Regions from separate parts of the Ruegeria sp. BC5 genome, predicted to be linked through region 2. Evidence: riboswitches for the same ligand, from Rfam matches in the RefSeq annotation. Region 2 holds a riboswitch; the other holds the start of a gene.
The links. Region 2 has a riboswitch for cobalamin ahead of ACR0LY_RS00345 (DUF1636 family protein). Riboswitches for the same ligand answer to the same signal wherever they lie in the genome.

Region 1: it holds a riboswitch for cobalamin, as region 2 does, so the genes downstream of both, ACR0LY_RS16410 (hypothetical protein) here and ACR0LY_RS00345 (DUF1636 family protein) in region 2, are expected to answer to the same signal.

What each region holds. Positions count from the first base shown of each region.
Region 1 covers NZ_JBQFUN010000008.1:49,265-54,632, forward strand. The annotation lists gene ACR0LY_RS16395 (bifunctional 2',3'-cyclic-nucleotide 2'-phosphodiesterase/3'-nucleotidase) at 1-1,355, shown strand, start outside; RNA gene ffs (signal recognition particle sRNA small type) at 1,395-1,493, shown strand; gene ACR0LY_RS16405 (alpha/beta hydrolase family protein) at 1,526-2,383, opposite strand; cobalamin riboswitch at 2,519-2,739, shown strand; gene ACR0LY_RS16410 (hypothetical protein) at 2,823-3,230, shown strand; gene ACR0LY_RS16415 (protein-tyrosine phosphatase family protein) at 3,232-3,726, opposite strand; gene ACR0LY_RS16420 (DNA polymerase III subunit gamma/tau) at 3,860-5,368, shown strand, end outside.
Region 2 covers NZ_JBQFUN010000001.1:68,725-74,092, forward strand. The annotation lists gene cobN (cobaltochelatase subunit CobN) at 1-784, opposite strand, end outside; gene cobW (cobalamin biosynthesis protein CobW) at 788-1,843, opposite strand; gene ACR0LY_RS00345 (DUF1636 family protein) at 1,840-2,229, opposite strand; cobalamin riboswitch at 2,313-2,521, opposite strand; gene ACR0LY_RS00350 (LysR substrate-binding domain-containing protein) at 2,594-3,478, opposite strand; gene ACR0LY_RS00355 (NAD(P)-dependent oxidoreductase) at 3,581-4,537, shown strand; gene ACR0LY_RS00360 (hypothetical protein) at 4,866-5,368, shown strand, end outside.

The sequences.
Region 1 (5,368 bases), on a different contig from region 2:
GGGAAGCACACCTGCTACAAGGCAAGGTCGTCATCGAAGATATCCTGACCTGCGCCGCACAAAAAGTGACGAATCTGAAAGCGCAGGGTTGCGATTTGATCCTTGCGTTGGCGCATACAGGGATAGGGTCGGCCGAACCGGAAACGGGTTTGGAAAATGCCGTCATCCCGCTGGCCGGCATCGAAGGAATTGATGCGCTGATTGCCGGGCATTCACATCTGACACTGCCCGGAAACGCACATGACGGGATTGAGCACGTCGATGCAAATCGGGGTCTGGTTCACGGAAAGCCGGTGGTCATGCCCGGTGCGTCCGGGTCATTTCTGGGGGTGATCGACCTGACATTGGACAGGGCGGGAAATGGCCATTGGACCGTTCAGGATCATCGCGTCAGTCTGCGTTCGATATGCCCAACCAAACCCGACGGCTCACCCAAGCCTACCCAGGAAGACCCTGTTTTGGCGCGCCTTTTCGCCCGGGGCCATTCGGAAACCCGGCGGCGCACGGCGCAACCTGTTGGCCAGACCGATCAGCATTTGCACAGCTATTTCAGTTTTTGCGCCCCGGACAGAGGTTTGGTTCTGACCGCCGCGGCCCAGGCAGCAGCCCTGCGGCCCTATCTGCAGGACACGTCATTTGCGGATTTTCCTGTTCTGTCCGCAATCGCGCCTTCAAAGTTCGGGGGGCGTGCCGGCCCCCGGTTTTTCACCGACGTCCCGCCCGGCCAGATATGCCTGCGCCATGTCAACGACATGTATGCGTTTCCCAATGAGCTGCAGGCGGTAGTTGTCACCGGAGAGCAGATCAGCGACTGGCTTGAGATGTCTGCAGGCGTGTTCAACCAGATTACGCCGGGACATCAGACCACATTGGTCGACATCAACAGGGCGGGGCATAATTTTGATACTATACAGGGGCTTACTTATCAATTTGATCTCTCTCAACCGGCTCGGTTCGACGCTGGCGGTCACTTGATCGACCCCGTCAACCGGCGCATTCGCAACATTCGCTTTGACGGCCAACCGATGGCCGCCGATCAACGGTTCGTCGTCGCACTGAACAATTACCGTGCCAATGGCGGGGGTCACTTTCCCTTTGTTGATCAGGCCGAGCCCATCGCGCTGCCGAACCTTCCTGTTCAGCGCGTCTTGCAGGACTATCTGTCCGGCGCACTGCCGCAAGATCCCTTGCAATATGCGCCCTATCCTTTTGGCTTTGCCCCGATGCAGGGCGCGACTGCGCTGTTAAGAACTGGTCCGAAGGCACAAACCCACATTGCCGAGCTTGAAGAATATGACCCTCACGTCGTCGGAGAAGACGATGAGGGCTTTTTGCTGATCCGTTTGACGCTCTGACGGGTTGTGTTTCCTGCGCCCGTTGCCTATATCAGACCCCGAGAGGTTGGCGCGGGCGAGCGCCTCGCCAACCTGGTCAGGTCCGGAAGGAAGCAGCCACAACGAGCCCCGCTTGGGTCGATGTCCAACCTCTCACTTAAGCTCCCGACATGGAATTGTTGCGAACAGGCCTAGGCAATCAACCGTGGCCAGACAGCCGAATTGCGCCGGGCAAAGGCACCGATATGGCCAACCTCGGACAGTCCGAACTCGGCCGGAGACAACAAATGGCGGCGTGCGTTGGGCCCGTACAGATCAGCCAGCCGCCAGACCGCGTTCTTTGGCACCAGATCGTCATCCTCAAAGCTGAACAGATCCACTGGTGTGTCTGACTGTGCCCAGCGGGCCTCGGGCAAGGACACGCCGATTTCGGGCAGGTAGTTGCGCGGCCCAGTGCACCAGCGGCGCCACTGCCAATAGACGCTGGCAGGCAGGTTCGATCCGAATCCCAGTGCCTTGCCCGGCAGGTAACCCAGCGCTTTTACGGCCAGGGGCGCGTGTCCGTACCAAAACAGCAAAGCCAACGCCCGATAAGGCCAGGGATGGTCCGACACAGTCACCGGCCCGGCGCAGACGCAGATCATGCGGTCGATCTGATCAATATCGGGCTGAATCGGCCCCAGCATACCGCCGACGGAATGGCCGATGCTCCAGTGCTGCGCGTCGGGGTATCGCCTGCGCATCTCGGCCCGAGCCGCAGGCATGTCGATCAGCGCCCAATCCGCCATCGTGGCCTGAGCTGACTTCAATGGCCTGCTCTGCGAATGACCGAAATCGCTGTAATCATAGGTCAGACAGGCAATGCCATGTTCCGCAGCCAACCAGCGTGCGAAGTGCTGATAATAGTCGCGCGGCACTCCGGTGGCGCTGTGGATCACCACTGCGATCCCAGGTTCGGCTACCGGCAGGTACAGCCGAGCCGACAGTTGGGTCGAACCAGAAGGAAACTGAAAATCCTCGGTTAAAACAGCTTGTGCGGTATCCAGCATGGCGCCCTCAATCTGAACCGATTAGTTCACCACCCCAAACGGCATCTTTTGCCACCCTAAGTCAATCCTGTTTCCGCATGACCACGCGTCCACTTTGCCCCACCAAAAGGCGGCTTGACTCAGGTCACCCCTACCCGCTAGCGATTGGATGATGGTTCTCGTCCCCGGTCTCCGGGGCGGGATGAAAAGGGAACACGGTGCGGTTCTGCCCGGAATACCGGAACGAACCAAGGCCGCGACTGCCCCCGCAACTGTAAGCGGTGAGCAATGCCGAAACACCACTGGCCGCAAGGCTGGGAAGGTCGGCAACGCAACGACCCGCAAGTCAGGAGACCTGCCATCGAACAAGAAACCGAAACTCGGGCGGGGTGTCCGGGCAGGTCGTCAGCACGCTGTCACACCTGATCCACACCCCCGTTCCACGCGCGGAGGGCGCAATATGATCTGGAAGACAAAGACACACCAATTTACCGCAACCGTTTGCCAACGCACAGGAAAAACCTGTCCGGCGCTGGCACAGATGGCGCGCGCGATCGTGCAGGCGATGGATGCTGCCGTTCCGGCGACGACGCCTGATTTTGAGTTCGACGGCAGCTCTGAGCTGGCCTATTGCACGCAAGGATGCAGCGCACGGTTTCGCGCTCAAAAAGACCTGATCCGGGTCTTTTGTGGAACAAGCGAGGATGCGCCCCTCGAGTCGCTGGATGTTTTCGCAGATATGATGTTCGGCCCGGATGTGACCATGCGCCCCGCAGGCATGCTAACCACCCCACCCTGCGCCATGCTTGAGGTCACAGCGATCCCGCCCAACCCGGTGGCACAGGCAGAACGACAGGTGGCGCTCTGATCTAGTCGCGCGTCCGCCCAAGGGCTGCCCATTTCATCTGGCCGTCGGTCTCGACGGCGCAGGACCGCACCGCACGCAAACGGGTCAACGCTGTCTCGGGGTCTTCGCCATGCTCGACCATAAGGCGCAGCACGATCATCCCGGACCGGCCACAGCCGCCCCGGCAATGCACCAGCACCCGCCCCCCGCGGGACAGGATATCAGTCGCCGCAGGGCTGACACTGCCCCACGCCGCGTCAACCTCAGGAGGCGGCGTACCGAAATCCGCAACCGGCAGATGCACCCATTTGATATTGAGTGCGTGCAGGTCTTCGCCAAGCCCACTTGCGCCCTCTTGCAGTATTTCGACCTCGGTGGTCATCGAGATCACAAGATCCGGCTGCCAGTCGCGGATCGTTCCCAAGTCCCGCGTATACCCGCCACCGCGCCCCGGAAGGGGCGACAAGGCAACGGTGCCGTTTCCAATCTGAACTGAATGAAGTGCGAACTGGCTCACTACGGGCCCTCCCTGATACTCGCTTCTAAGGCGTGCAAATTGTGCTGCAAACCGAAATTCACCCAAGCCTGCTGTGGACGCGGGCGGCAGGGGTCTCTACGCTGCATCGGAACCCGAATCCGACAGAGCAGATATGAACGACACGCCCAGCCCCGCCTATCAGGTTCTTGCCCGAAAATACCGCCCGGAAACTTTTGCCGATCTCGTCGGTCAGGATGCAATGGTACGTACGCTGAAAAATGCGTTCGAGGCCGACCGGATCGCGCAGGCTTTCATCATGACCGGCATTCGCGGCACCGGCAAAACCACCACGGCACGGATCATCGCCAAGGGCATGAACTGCATCGGCCCCGATGGTGACGGCAAACCAACGACCGAGCCCTGTGGCCAATGCGAACATTGCGTGGCCATTATGGAAGGCCGCCACGTTGACGTGATGGAGATGGATGCCGCCAGCCGCACCGGTGTGAACGATATCCGCGAGATCATCGACAGTGTCCGCTATCGCGCCGCCAGCGCGCGCTACAAAATCTATATCATCGACGAGGTCCACATGCTGTCGACCAGCGCGTTCAACGCGCTGCTCAAGACGCTTGAAGAACCGCCCGAGCATGTGAAGTTCATCTTCGCCACCACCGAGATTCGTAAAGTGCCAGTGACGGTTCTGTCGCGCTGCCAACGGTTCGACCTGCGTCGGATCGAACCCGAGGACATGATCAGCCTGCTCGGCAAGATTGCGGCGGCGGAAAACGCTCAGATCGCGGATGACGCGCTGGCGCTGATCACCCGTGCAGCCGAGGGTTCGGCGCGGGACGCGACCTCGCTGCTGGATCAGGCGATCTCGCACGGTGCTGGTGAAACCAGCGCCGATCAGGTCCGCGCGATGCTGGGCCTGGCTGATCGCGGTCGGGTACTGGACCTGATGGACATGATCCTGCGCGGGGACGCTGCAGGCGCACTGACCGAGTTGGGTGGGCAATATGCCGAAGGAGCCGATCCGCTGGCCGTGCTACGCGATCTGGCCGAGATCACCCATTGGGTCTCTGTGGTTAAAATCACGCCAGACGCAGCCAATGATCCCACCGTTTCGCCGGACGAGCGCGCGCGTGGTCAACAAATGGCCAAGGCCCTGCCGATGCGCGTCCTGACCCGGATGTGGCAGATGTTGCTTAAAGCGCTCGAAGAGGTCTCGGCGGCCCCAAATGCCATGATGGCAGCTGAAATGGCAGTGATCCGGCTGACCCATGTGGCAGACCTGCCCAGCCCGGAAGAGTTGATCAAACGTCTGCAAGACACGCCCCCACCGCCAAATGGCGGACCCGGTGGCGGGATACCGGCGCCATCGCATGCCGCGGTTCAGACGCAAGTGCCGGTGTCATCTTCTTATTCAGCTCCCGCCCATGGTGGGGGCAGCGGCGCTCCCAGCGCGGCGTTGGCGCAGGATGTACAGGCCGCCCTGGCACGTTATCCGACCTTCGATCATGTGGTCGAACTGATCCGCGCAAACCGGGACGGCGTGCTTCTGGATGAGGTCAAGCGGTCTTTGCGGCTTGCAGCCTATCAACCCGGGCGTATCGAATTCCAACCGACCCAGCGTGCCTCGGCCCAGTTGGCGCAACGTCTGGGAACCGCCCTGCAGCGA
Region 2 (5,368 bases):
CCGACGGCTGCATTGCTACGATATTTCCGCGCAACCACTCGGCGGCGGTTGGGGCTTTCAGCGACGGCGCGAACAGGCCCACGGCTTCGAACCCGCGCGCGCGTAGGTTACGGATCAGGGCCGCGACCGGGGCGGTGTCCGCAGAGGTCAGGTAAGCGCGGTAGAAACTCACGAGAATGCGTTTTGCATCGCCCGTGAACGCCTTTTCCACTGGGATCACGCCACGGTCAGGGCACCAGGCGCCGCACTCGGGGATGGTTTTGGCCCCCATCACAGGGCCTGCATAAAGCCCCGCCGCCAGCGCCATCTGTGCCAGCGCGGCCTGCGCTGCAACTTCGCCGCCGGTATCGCACAGATGCGCCAGCCGCCGCAGGGTTGAAACGGGTAGGGTGGAAAAGTCGTCCAACCGCGTATCTTCGCGCCCATCCGCTGGCAGGACAGCCAGCGCGATGCCCTTGTCCTGCGCCAGCGCCAGAACCTGCTGCAGGCCATAGGACCAATAAGGCACGCCGCCGATCAGGCGGATCAGAATGCCTTTCGCACCTTCCAGAGTTTGTTCGACGTAGGTATCGACGGACAGAGGGTGTTTCAGCGCCGTCAGATTGGCCAACCGCATCGTGGGCATCCGCCCCTCAGCCCCGCCACCGCGATGCCAGCCTGCCGCGAAAGCTCCGAGGTCGCTGTCCGAAAAGGACAGCACCACCAGATCCGCCGGGCTTTGGCCCAGATCGGTCGGGGTCTCGGTTTCCTCGAGCCCGTGGCTTTCGCGGAAGACGACGTGCATGGCTTACTCGGCGGCCTCGGTCACACCCACGAGGATCTCGCGGATCGCGGCCTCTTTGATGTCGTCATGTTCGGCAATCACCACCAGACGCGAGCGGCGCTCTTCGCCGGGTTCCCATGGGCGGTCGTACTGATGTCGCACTCGTGCGCCAACCGCCTGAACTAACAAGCGCATCGGTTTGCCCTGGACAGCGGCGTAACCTTTGACCCGCAGGATGTTCAGCTCATTTGCCAAGCGTTCGATATTGGCAACCAGTGCTGCCGGATCGGTCTGTTCCGGCAACTCGACGATAATGCTTTCGAAATCGTCATGTTCATGATCGTGGTGGCCATCGTGGTGCGACGGGCGTGCATCCATGTCATCCTCGGCGGCAGCCTCAAGCCCCAGTACGACGCGCACGTCCACAGCGCCTTCGGCAACTTCGACGACGGGCAGGGCGCGCGGAGCCTCGGCTGCGATCACTTCTTTGGCCTTTGCCACGCCTTCCGGGCCAGCCAGGTCAGGCTTGGTCAGCAGGATGATGTCGGCGCAGGAGATCTGATCCTCGAACACCTCGGACAAGGGCGTTTCATGGTCGATCGAGTCGTCAGCCAGGCGCTGGGCGTCGACGGCTTCGACATTCGGGGCAAAACGCCCGGCGGCGACGGCCTCGGCATCGGCCAGAGCGATCACGCCATCCACGGTGATTTTCGAGCGGATATCGGGCCAGTCAAACGCTTTCAACAGCGGCTTTGGCAGAGCCAGACCGGACGTTTCGATCAGGATGTGATCAGGGCGCGGCTCCAGTGCCATCAGCGCCTCGATGGTCGGAATGAAATCATCGGCCACGGTGCAGCAGATGCAGCCATTGGCCAGTTCCATGATATTTTCCGCCGGGCAATCGGGAATGGCGCAGGATTTCAGAATGTCGCCATCCACACCCACATCGCCAAATTCATTGACGACAACGGCCAGACGCTTGCCCTGAGGGTTCTGCATTAGATGTTTGACCAGCGTGGTTTTGCCCGAACCCAGAAAGCCGGTGATCACAGTGACGGGGAGTTTTTCGAGGTTGCTCATTTCAGGGCTCCAATCGGGGGAATGCGGGCCGCACAGTTTTTGCGGAAATGTTCGGGACGTTCGCGCCATTTGACCAGACCGTCTTCGGCGGCGAGATACTTGGTGACGCCTTCGACGATGGTGTCGACATGGTCGGTTTCGTTCAGGTTTTCGTACACAAAGGTCCAGCGGGTCGGTCCGCCGCGCAGCACTATGGAACAACCCTGATCGCAATTTGACAGGCACTCGACCGGCTTCAGCACGATACCTTCGGGCAAATCGGCGTCTTCCAGTGCCTTGTGCAGCAGGGCACCTGGACGTTGCGCATCGTCTTCAATCGGCAGGCCACGCCGACAGGTCGTGCAGACCAGCAGCTCGACTGGTGCAGTCTCGGTCACGTCTCTCATCCCCCCAAATCCTCTTTGCAGGGGACGGGGTTTCATGCGGGCCACGTCTGCACATGGACCCGACACCGGATCACCCCGTCCGGTTTCAACTTCGGGCGCTGGCAGGTCTCCCGGCTTGCGGATGTCGGGGCGCTTGCCCCGGCAGATGTCCCGCCTTCCCGGCCTTGCGGGCCAGTGGCATTGGGCACCCTCTCCGGTCACGGTCGCGGGGGCGGCTGCGTTTGACGGTTGCCCGCTGACGCATTCCCTTTTCATCCATCCGAAGATGGACACCAACGCATGCGACATGCGGCACGGGCAGGGGGCTTGTCAAGCACGAGGCGCATGGTGAAATCGTTCAAACCAAAAAAGCGACCAGCCTGTGTCAATCCGCGGCATGCGCGGCCAGCCTCTCGCGCAGCCAAGCGCAAAACAACCCTGCCGCAGCGGTCGATTGCGTAGCGCCTCGTGTACTGATCAGGTAATGCGACTGGGCAAAAGGAATCGCAGGTCCCGCAATTGCAATCGGCACAGCCTGCCGGATCGCATTCCGGGCGAACCGTTCCAGAACCGTTGCATAGCCCGCCCCTGCCATCACAAGCTGCAGTGCTGCGACCGAGGTGTCCACCGAATGTCGGGGCGGCTGGTCCGGAAGCGCGAGCCCGTTGGCCTGAAAGTACCGCGCCCAGTTGTCTTCGTATCCAAGGATATGAATCAGAGGGCCTTGCCGCAGTACGTTCAGGGTCGCGGGCGAGTCCCCGGCCCGGCATACCGGTACCAGCTTTTCATCTGTCAGCTTTTCGGACTGAACGCCGGGCCAATCGCCATAACCCAGCCGGATTTCCACATCCAAATCGCCGGGGGCCACGCTGTCATTCCAGATGTGCGAGACAAGGCGTACTGGGATCTCGGGGTGGCGAGCGGTAAAGTCGGGCAGTTCCGCCGCGACCCAATAGGTGGCTGTCGATATCGCCGCACGGATCGTCAGGGTCTGGCGCGAGGCAGGGCCGAACAGGCTGTTGGTGGACAGGGCGATGTCGCCAAGCGCACGCCGCACAGTCAACGAATAAGACTGCCCCAGCTCAGTCAGTTCCAACCGGCGGGCATTCCGGGTGAACAGCTTTTGCCCAAGCTCGGCTTCAAGCGACCGGATATGCAATGAGACCGCCGTCTGCGTCAGGCCCAGCTCTTTTGCTGTGGTGGTAAAATTCAGATGCCGCGCGGCGGTTTCAAAGCTGCGCAACCATGTGGGGTTTGGAAGGCGATCCATATATCACCAAATTATTTTGACCATAATTGGCATTATTAATCATTTTCGTTTCTAACAGACAACACAGATACTCGGCCCGAATACGACCGTCAGGAGGGAAACATGAAAGTCGGATTTATCGGTTTAGGAAATGTGGGCGGCAAACTGTCCGGCTCGCTTCTGCGCAACGGGATTGACCTGACGGTTCACGACCTTAACCCAGACCTGGTGGCCGAGTTTGTGGCCAAGGGGGCCGAAGCCGCGGAAAGCCCGGCGCAGATGATGCGGGACTGCGATGCCGTTATAACCTGCCTGCCGTCCCCGGCGGCCTCGGACGCAGTGATGCAAGATATGCTGCCCGCGGTCGGGCCGGGCAAGATCTGGATGGAGATGTCGACCACCGACGAAGCCGAGGTTAAACGACTGGGCGCCATGGTGATCGAGCGAGGAGGAGCGGCGGTGGATTGCCCGGTTTCAGGCGGGTGCCACCGGGCGGCTACTGGCAATATCTCGATTTTCGCCGGATGTGATCGCGAAACCTTTGAGCGGATTCTGCCGTTTTTAACCACGATGGGGCGGCGCGTGCTGCACACGGGGGAGTTGGGCTCAGCCTCGGTCCTAAAAGTTCTGACCAACTATCTGGCGACCGCCAACCTGATCACCTGTGCCGAAGCGCTGGTAACGGCCAAAGCGGCCGGGATGGATTTGAACACCACTTATGAGGCGATAAAGATTTCGTCGGGTACTTCGTTCGTGCATGAAACAGAAAGCCAGGTCATTCTGAACGGGTCCCGCGATATCTCTTTCACCATGGACCTTGTCAAAAAGGACATCGGACTGTTCCAAGACGTCGCCGACCGCGCCGGAGTACCCTTGGAAATCAACCCGGTAATGATCCGCATCTTCGACGACGGTATCGCCCGCTATGGTGAACGCGAACTGTCCCCGAATATTATCAAGCGGTTGGAGGACGCGACCGGGCTGGATATCACGGCGCCCGGTTTCCCGACCGAGATGCACGATGATGAACCGGAAGAGCCGGGTTATGAAGTTATCCCACAGAGAGGTCAGGCCGAATAGCGCACACCGAGCGCAGTTGAATACCGGTTAGATAATCAAAGAAGTGGAGGCGAGTACCGGAATCGAACCGGTGTACACGGATTTGCAATCCGGAAAATTTCGTTGATTTAAAAGGGAAAAATTGTAAACGGACTTGTTTCGTTCAGGGTCACTTTTCAATAGGTTACGAGGCCCAAGTAAACGGTTTTTCACAGTCTCCCGCTCTGGCGAAAGGGCAAAGAAAAACCGCTGAGGGGGCGGCCACCCACCTCAACGGCATAGAAGAATATTTCCGTCCCAATACCTACGGCATTTCGGGTCTGACCTCAACCCAATTGGCGGTGAGATCATGAGCTGGCGCATCGCAAATGAATGCGCCGAGCGCCGCTTTGGCAGCGCCGCGCGCAAGCAGATCATCATGTTCCTGGCCGATAAGGCGAGCGACGACGGCTCAGGCATCTGGTGTTCCAAGGGAACGATCCAGCGCCACACAGAGCTCAGCGAGAGCACGGTCAAGCGCACCATAATCGACTTTCTGCGCGAAGGCATTCTGATCGAGACAGGACGGAGGCACTGCAAGAACGGCTATACGGTCATTTACCGTATCGCTTTGGAGCGCGTGGCCGCGCTCGAACCCACGGCTGAGCCCGACATCGACACGGGGGTCACTGTGAACCCCGTCCAGCCTGAACCCGGTACGGGGTCCACGGTGAACGGGGTACGGGGTTCACGGTGGACCCCAAACCATCCTAAAACCATCCATAAACCACCTACGCGCAGGCGCGAGGCGGCGGAGGAGGTTGAAGATCTTGAAGCTGAAAAGATCTTGGCGGCCTATCCCGAGGACAGGAT